DNA from 2 places in the Pseudoalteromonas sp. PB2-1 genome. Region 1 is predicted to be linked to the other one. Evidence: predicted binding sites of a transcription regulator. Region 1 holds the regulator's gene; the other holds the start of a gene.
What was found. The regulator sigma-54, encoded in region 1, starts transcription at its own class of promoters, with help from an activator protein. The targets are predictions, from matches to a motif close to GTTGGCACGNNNNTNGNNT.
Positions count from the first base shown of each region.

Region 2: fliS (flagellar export chaperone FliS) is a predicted target of sigma-54. The motif match lies at 2,426-2,444, and genes of this name have one in related genera.

Region 1 is NZ_CP090667.1:3,172,713-3,176,916, reverse strand. Features, by position in the region: gene rapZ (RNase adapter RapZ) at 1-522, opposite strand, end outside; gene ptsN (PTS IIA-like nitrogen regulatory protein PtsN) at 523-975, opposite strand; gene hpf (ribosome hibernation promoting factor) at 979-1,266, opposite strand; gene L0Z67_RS14795 (RNA polymerase factor sigma-54) at 1,293-2,792, opposite strand; gene lptB (LPS export ABC transporter ATP-binding protein) at 2,901-3,626, opposite strand; gene lptA (lipopolysaccharide transport periplasmic protein LptA) at 3,623-4,144, opposite strand; gene lptC (LPS export ABC transporter periplasmic protein LptC) at 4,134-4,204, opposite strand, start outside.
Region 2 is NZ_CP090667.1:2,599,852-2,604,055, forward strand. Features, by position in the region: gene L0Z67_RS12200 (DNA-3-methyladenine glycosylase I) at 40-627, shown strand; gene L0Z67_RS12205 (sigma-54 dependent transcriptional regulator) at 741-2,180, opposite strand; gene fliS (flagellar export chaperone FliS) at 2,488-2,889, shown strand; gene L0Z67_RS12215 (hypothetical protein) at 2,891-3,178, shown strand; gene fliD (flagellar filament capping protein FliD) at 3,746-4,204, opposite strand, start outside.

The DNA.
Region 1 (4,204 bases):
CGGGATACCATGCTTAAAGCCAAATGACATAAAGGTAATAATAAGCTTTTTGTCTTTTTTACCGAGAATCTTCTCACGAATTGACTCTGCTAGCTGATGTACACTTAAATCCGTTGTGTCGATCATAAAGTCGGCGCGGGTAATTAGTACATCGAGCAGTATTTTTTCTTGCTTAATTGCTAAATCGAGTGGTAAAGAATCTAAAGAAAGCGGATGTAAACGTCTTGTCTCAGAGAAACGTCTAATGAGTGTTTGATCATCACTATCAAGGTAAAATAAGGTTGGATTGGCGAAACCTGGCAAGTATTCAAGAATATCATTAAATTCTTGTTGCTCTTTTGGCAGGTTACGTACGTCGATACTGACTGCTATTTTGTCGTAATTATCAGAGACGCTGCGCACTAGCGAAGGTAATAGGTTTACAGGAATATTATCAACGCAATAATAACCAAGATCCTCAAGGACTCGTAAAGCGACTGATTTACCTGAGCCAGAACGGCCACTGATAATAATTAATTCCATTTATGCCTCTGATGCAATAACTTGAAACAGTTCCTGATCGGTTTTAGCGCTGCGTAACTGTTTACAAAATTCTTTGTCTTTTAGTCTATCAGCAATTGTTGATAAGGTCTTTAAATGAAGTTGGCAGTCTCCATCAGGTACGATGAGTGCAACAAAAATATCAACAGGGCGGTTGTCAATTGCGTCAAAGTTAATTGGAGATTCGCTCACTATAATAAACGCATGCGGTTTATCAGCACCTGACATACGACCATGCGGAATAGCAATACCTCTACCAATTCCTGTGCTCCCCAATTTTTCTCGATTGAGTAAAGCATTAAGAATATCTTGCTGCGATAGATGAGGAAGCTGCTCATGAGCGAGTTCGCTGATAAATTCGAGAATTCTTTTTTTGCTATTAAAAAGGACCGCAGCTTTGCTGCAGTCCTGGCTAGTAAGTGAACTAAGTTTCATAATTTAGTGTCGAGCTAATTTCTCTTTGTGTTTAATTACTTGGCGATCAAGCTTATCAATTAGCGAGTCGATGGCCGCGTACATATCTTGATGCTCTGTAGAGGCAAACAGTTCGCCTCCGTTTACATGTAAAGTTGCTTCTGCTTTTTGACTTAATTTTTCTACGTCTAAAATGACATGAACATTATTAATATGATCAAAATGCCTTTCTAGTTTCGCAAACTTGGTGTTTACATAGTCTTTTAATGAATCTGTGATTTCTACATGACGACCAGTTAGGTTTAGTTGCATAAGCATTTTCCTTCTATGTAAAACGTCTAAATCAAGCTTTTACGCTGATTAGACGGCGGTATTGCTAGAGACTCTCGGTATTTTGCAATTGTACGTCTAGCTACTTTAATTCCTTGCTCAGCCAATATATCTGCAATCTTACTATCACTCAATGGCTTCGCTGAGTTTTCTGCGGCAATAAGCTTTTTGATTAAAGCGCGTATTGCCGTTGATGAACACTCGCCACCATTTTCTGTGCTGACGTGGCTTGAGAAGAAATATTTCAACTCAAAAATACCCCTTGGGGTATGCATATATTTTTGCGTTGTAACCCGTGAAATCGTCGATTCATGCATTTCGACCATTTCAGCGACATCATTTAGCACCATCGGTTTCATCGCCTCAGGGCCGTGTTCAAAGAAAGCCTGTTGTTGTTGAACAATACAGTTCGTTACTTTTAATAAAGTATCATTCCGGCTCTCTAAGCTTTTAATAAACCACTTAGCTTCTTGCAGATGAGAGCGAATAAACTGACTGTCGCTGCTTGATTTTACAGAGCGTGACATAGCCGCATATTGGCTATTCACTCTGATCTTTGGCATACAGTCAGGGTTAAGCTCAACGACCCAACGACCTTTTACTTTTTTTACTGATACGTCGGGTATGACGTATTCAGACTCTTCACGTACGATGCTATCCGCGGGCTTAGGGTTCAAGCTATGGATAAGCGTCATGACTTCTTTTAGCTCGTTTTCTTTAAGCTTAGTCTTTTTCATCAAAGTACGATAGTCGCGACTTGCTAATAATTCGATGTGCTCAGATAAAACCATTTTAGTTTCAGCCAAATAAGGTGTATCTGCATCGAATTGACGAAGTTGAATACATAGGCACTCTTGTAAACTGCGAGCACCAATGCCGACAGGATCAAATAGCTGTATTCTTTTTAGGACCGCTTCGACTTCATCAAGTTCTATTTCTTCTTCTTCATCATCGTTTTGATTAAAGCTTTCAACAATATCCTCACAACTGACGGTTAAAATACCTGAGTCATCAATAGCTTCGACTATAGCAACAGCAATTGCTTCATCAGTTGGACTAAATGGGGTCAACTGTAGTTGCCACATCAGATATTCGTGGAGAGTTTCGGTTGACGCACCTTGATAAATAGACTCATCTTCTGGCATTGGCCCTGAAGAGGTTGAAGGAGCTGCACTCATGTACTCATCCCACGTGACGTCCATTGCTAGGTCGTCACTAACGGTATCTTTATTGAGTGCATCACTGCTTTCTTGCTCGTACTCACTTGGTGCTTCTTCTGCCGTAGCAGTGACTTGTGAATCATCAGAGTCAGATTTTTGTTCGTTTTTACCGATTGCGTCTTCACTGTAATCCGCTTCTTCCACTTCAAGTAGAGGATTACTATCAAGCGCTTCTTGTATTTCTTGCTGGAGATCCAATGTACTAAGTTGCAATAAGCGAATGGCTTGTTGCAGTTGTGGAGTCATTGTAAGTTGCTGGCCCATGCGCAGCTGTAATGATTGCCTCATGTATCCCTAACAATCCTTTTAAATCATTTATTGATACTACTTTGAGTCAATATCAATATGTTGTCATTATTGTAAGTCTAGCAGATGCTCTAGTCGGTGGTGTATTGGTTACAACCTGAATTGCTCGCCTAGATAAACATCGCGTACGGTTTGGTCTGCTAATACGTGTTCAGGCGTGCCTGATGCAATTAGCTCCCCATGAGAAACAATGTAGGCTTTTTCACAAACATCAAGGGTTTCTCGAACATTATGGTCAGTTATTAGTACACCGATACCACGGTTTTTCAAATGCTCTATAATTTTCTTTATATCTAACACTGAAATTGGATCAACACCAGCAAAAGGCTCATCTAGCAGAATAAATTTTGGATCTGCGGCTAATGCTCGCGCGATTTCAACACGGCGACGCTCGCCTCCTGATAGCGCCATACCTTGGCTATCTCGAATGTGCTGAATACTAAATTCATCAAGCAGGTTATTGAGTGTTTCTTCTCGTTGCTGTTTTTTAAGATCTTTACGTGTTTCAAGAATCGCCATCAGGTTTTGGTAGACCGTCAACTTTCTAAAAATGGATGATTCTTGGGGTAAATAGCCAATACCTAATCGAGCGCGATTGTGCATGGGTAATAAAGTGATGTCGTTGTCATCAATACTAATTTTACCTTTGTCGCTTGGCACTAGCCCTACAATCATGTAGAAGGTGGTGGTTTTACCTGCACCATTAGGGCCTAGTAGGCCAACAATACTGCCAGCTTCGACTTCTAGTCCCACATTTTTGACAACTTGGCGGCCTTTATAGCTCTTTGCTAACAGCTCTGCTTTTAATGTACTCATGGCTGGCCTTTATCATCTTTTTTATTATCAACAGGCACTAAGATTGTATGCACACGATCCGTTGAATTTTCGTCTTTTTCAGCACTAATGAGTTGTTGTTCCATGTCGTAAGTTATACTTTTTGCACTGACTTTTTGCCCTGCTTGTGTCACTTGTGCATCGCCAACTAAGGTGAGTAAACGCTTTGCTACATCGTAACGTACTTCGTCTGCACTGGCGCTCATAACCGTGCCATCTTCTTGTTTTTCTTCAAAGTAGGCTGGCTTACCAGTGGCAATGATAAGTGAAACAGTACCATCAACCTCACCAGCATGTGCTTCTAGGCGATCTGCGGTAATACGACGATTACCATGGGTTATTTCTACATTTTCTTCAAAAATCCCGACACCATTTTTTAACTGACCTACTTGGCGATCTGAGCTAATGCTGATAGGAGTACCCGCTTGGTCTGCAGCAGCGCTTGAAAACGCAATCAATAAGCTTGGGATTAGAAGTAATTTTTTAAGTTTATTGGTCATAGTATATGGTTCGTGTATGGTTAGTTAACTCGACGATTTCGGCTTTTAAATCAGCTTTTA
Region 2 (4,204 bases), 570 kb from region 1:
ATTTAACAACGACAAAAAAATGACAACTGCGAGGGAACGATGCAAAAAGAACACCTTTGTCGCTGCCCATGGCTCGACATCAGTAAAGAAGATTATGTGGCCTATCATGATGAAGAATGGGGTGTACCCGTCTACGATGATCATCGTCTTTTTGAGTTCATTACTCTTGAGTCTGCACAAGCAGGACTCAGTTGGTACACTATTTTGAAAAAGCGTGAAGGTTATCGCAGAGCATTTAAAAACTTTGTCGTCGATGACGTCGCCAAAATGAATGAAAGCGATATAGAACGTTTAATGCAAGATGACAGCATTATCCGTAATCGTTTGAAAATTGCTGCAACAATCAACAATGCTAACTGCTTTTTAGAGATTCAACGAGAATTTGGTAGTTTCTCAAACTATCAATGGCAGTTTGTAGGTGGTAAACCACTAGTGAATAACCTTGAAAAGCGAGAGGATTACCCTGCAATTACAGAAGCCTCGACCGCTTTTGCTAAAGATCTAAAAAAGCGCGGCTTTAAATTTTTAGGACCAACAACCGTGTATGCGCATATGCAAGCATGCGGTATGGTTAATGATCACAGTAATGGTTGTTTTAGAAAAGCTGAAATAATTGCGCAGTATTGATTGCACGATTAGTGTTAATTTGAAGCGAATAAAAACAAGTAGGTCATCTATCACAGCGTGTTGCTAATATGACCTACACATTTTTTGGGGTAATAATGAAAAGCTAAAGCAGGTTAATCTCGCGACAGATTATACTTTTTCATTTTTTCGACTAGGGTTGTACGGCGTACACCTAAAATTTCAGCGGCACGTGCCACCACATAGTCATAACGCTCAAGGGCTTGGCTAATCAGGCTTATTTCTAAATCTGCTAAATACTCTTTTAGCTCAATACCTTCTTCAGGTAATAACCCTGAATCAGCTGACGCGGCTGAAAGTTCAGGCTCTTCGTCCTCGTAATCGCTAAAACCACTGCTGAAAATATCGTTAAAGGCATCTCGCTCCATCAACTCTTCAGGGTATTCAGGTTCATAGGCATCGACTTCAATATAGCGGTATTTGCTTGGTAAGTCTGGTACATCAACGACCTTATCAGGGAACATGATTACCATACGCTCAACAAGGTTCGCCAGCTCTCGAATATTGCCAGGCCACGCATGCTCTTTTAAACTTTGAATCGCGCGCTCAGTGAACTTGGCTGTGGTGCCACTTTGCTCGTTTACACGGCGCATTAACTCTTTTAATAACAGTGGAATATCGTCTGCGCGTTCACTTAGTGATGGGTTTTCAATCGGAAATACATTTAAGCGATAAAAAAGATCTTCACGAAAATCCCCTTTTTCGATCATATCCTCAAGATTTCTGTGGGTTGCAGCAATGATGCGCACATCAGCCTGAATAGGCTTAGTCCCCCCTACCCGCTCATAGCTTCTCTCTTGTAAAACACGTAGTAACTTCACCTGCATTTGCAATGGCATGTCACCAATTTCATCTAAAAAGAGCGTACCACCTTGGGCCAATTCGAAGCGACCTTTACGTGCAGAAATCGCACCTGTAAAAGCGCCTTTTTCATGACCAAATAACTCACTTTCAAGTAACTCCCCAGGGATTGCTCCGCAGTTTACTGGAACAAATGGTCCTGTGTTACGCTTAGACAATAAGTGAACATTACGGGCAACAACTTCTTTACCAGTGCCAGATTCACCTAAAATGAGCACATTGGCATCTGTTTTTGCGACTTGTTCAATTAAAAAGCGAACGTCTTTGACTGCATCAGTTTCACCCACTAAACCATCAAATGATTTATGCGATTTAGACTGTTTATGCTCGCCTGGCAACATACGTTGATATTGCTGACAATCATGCAAAAGCTGGGTAGTTACATCATGGTTAAAGGGTTCACAAATTAACCCCACCACGTTAGCAATACTCAATAAAGGCTTGAGTGTTTCACCTATCAATAAGAATGGGATAGCAGGAAACTGCTTTATAACGGTTTCATGGCTTAGTTGCTGTAAAGCCCCAAGAATCACCATACATTCTTGCTGTTGATGCTTCTCACAAAATGTTTGTAGTGTTGACTCATCAACCAATTGAACAGCTTCACCTATAAAGGTAAGTGCTGCATGTAAACCTATCGCACGATTATTATTATTGTCTAAAATTAAGATCATTATTGGCGAACCACAGTTACCACTCGGTTAGTTAATTTTTAAATTGTAAGCGAGTTTGAACGGGATGCAAGCGCAAAGCGGCAATTTATTGACATCAACGCCAAAAAATAGTCACTTAGTAGAAAAAGCAATACTAAACTACTAACTTAACTCAATAGAGAAGTTTTTGCTTTAGTGCAGCTACGCACATTTGTATAATTCATCTAGACTAAGATAAAGAAAAAGTTAATTCTGCCGATACTATCTATGGCACTAATATTGCTTAGATTTGTTTTATTAATTGGTGTTTTAATTATAGGATTTTCTCATGGCACACATCTCAGTAAAAAAGTACAGTCAGGTTAGCGTTAGCAACATCAACGAAATGACACCGTACGAGCAGATAAACCTTATCTTCAATAATATCATTGGCAGATTAGCGGCAACAAAGGGCTTTATTGAACGTAAAGAACTGGAAAAAAAGGGTGAGAATATCTCTAGTAGCATTTTATTGTTTGGCGCTTTACAAGACGCTTTAAACTTTGAGAAAGGCGGAGAAATTTCTAATAACCTTTTATCACTTTACGACTTTTGCCAACGCCGTCTAACAGAAGCAAATATCAATAATGATATTGATGCAATTGATGACGTTATTCGAATCGTAAAAGAAATAAAAGAAGGCTGGGATGCCATTCCAGCAGATGAGCGCACACCTAAAGCTGATCAATAAAATGCCTGATAATCTGACTCTGGACGAGCAACTCACTGCCCTTTCAGAGCATATAGATAAAACTGAGATTGAGCTTGCCAGCCAATCGTTAGTGGCTATCGATAAAAAGCTAAGGGCTTGGTGTGAAAGTAGCACACCTCCAACCGAACAAGAGCTCTCAGCAATACAAACCCGTATTTCTTCCGCCATGGCCAGACTAAAAAGCGCAAGAGACAAAACACAAGCAGAGCTTCTCAGCCAACGAAAATCAAACAAGGCTATCTCTAAATATAAAGCAACTAAGCGCTAATCAAGCGTTTAGTTGTTTTTATTACCTCAATTGCGCGACTACATCACGGGTTAATATCACTTTTGCTATTCAATTACGCGACATAAAGGTGCAACTACGATACTGATTAATATCACTCTTGCTGTATCAATTGCGCGACATAAAGTCGCGACTACACCCTAAGTTAATACCACTTTTGTTATTCGATTACGCGACATAAAGTCGCGACTACATCATGGGTTAATATCACTTTTGTTATATCAGTTGCGCGACATAAAGTCGCGACTACATCCTAGGTTAATACCACTTTTGTTATTCAATTACGCGACATAAAGTCGCGACTACATCACGGGTTAATATTACTTGTGCTGTCTCAATTGCGCGACATAAAGTCGCGACTACCCCCTAGGTTAATACCACTTTTGTTATTCATTTTCGAAGCATCATAAGGGTGCAACGTGGGTAAACTGATTATGTTTGTGAGGGTTTTCAAGCAAAGCGTAATACTTGATAAAAAATAGTTTGTACGCCAAAAACTAAAAAGCGCCAAAGAAGTTGGCGCTTAAATAAGGAAAGGTGCTAAGTTTACTAATTACTCTTTTTGACAACCCCAGGCATATTATCAAGCTGTGCTTGAACATAACTGCTGGTTGAGTTTAGCTGTGCAACAAGTAAATCCATGCTGTTATATTGTGCATATAAACGAGACTCTAAAGATTCCATTTTTCTTGCAAAATCAATGCGCTCATCATCTAAACCATCTAACTGAGTTTGTTTACTGTCAATTCTGTTTTGAACAATACCATCAGAGTCAGTATAAAAGCTCATAAGCTCATCAAACGACTGCGCAAAGCCGCCCTCGTCTTCATTGTCACCTAAAAAGAATTCTTGAACTAAATCCACATCTGCTTTTACTTGCTCATCTAGGCGTTCTGTATCTAAGGTCAGTTTACCGTAACGGTCTGCTTCAACCCCAAGCTTAGATAATGACAAGCTACTGCCATCACTCAAGCCAACTTCATTGGTTAGCTGTTGACGAAGTTTTGA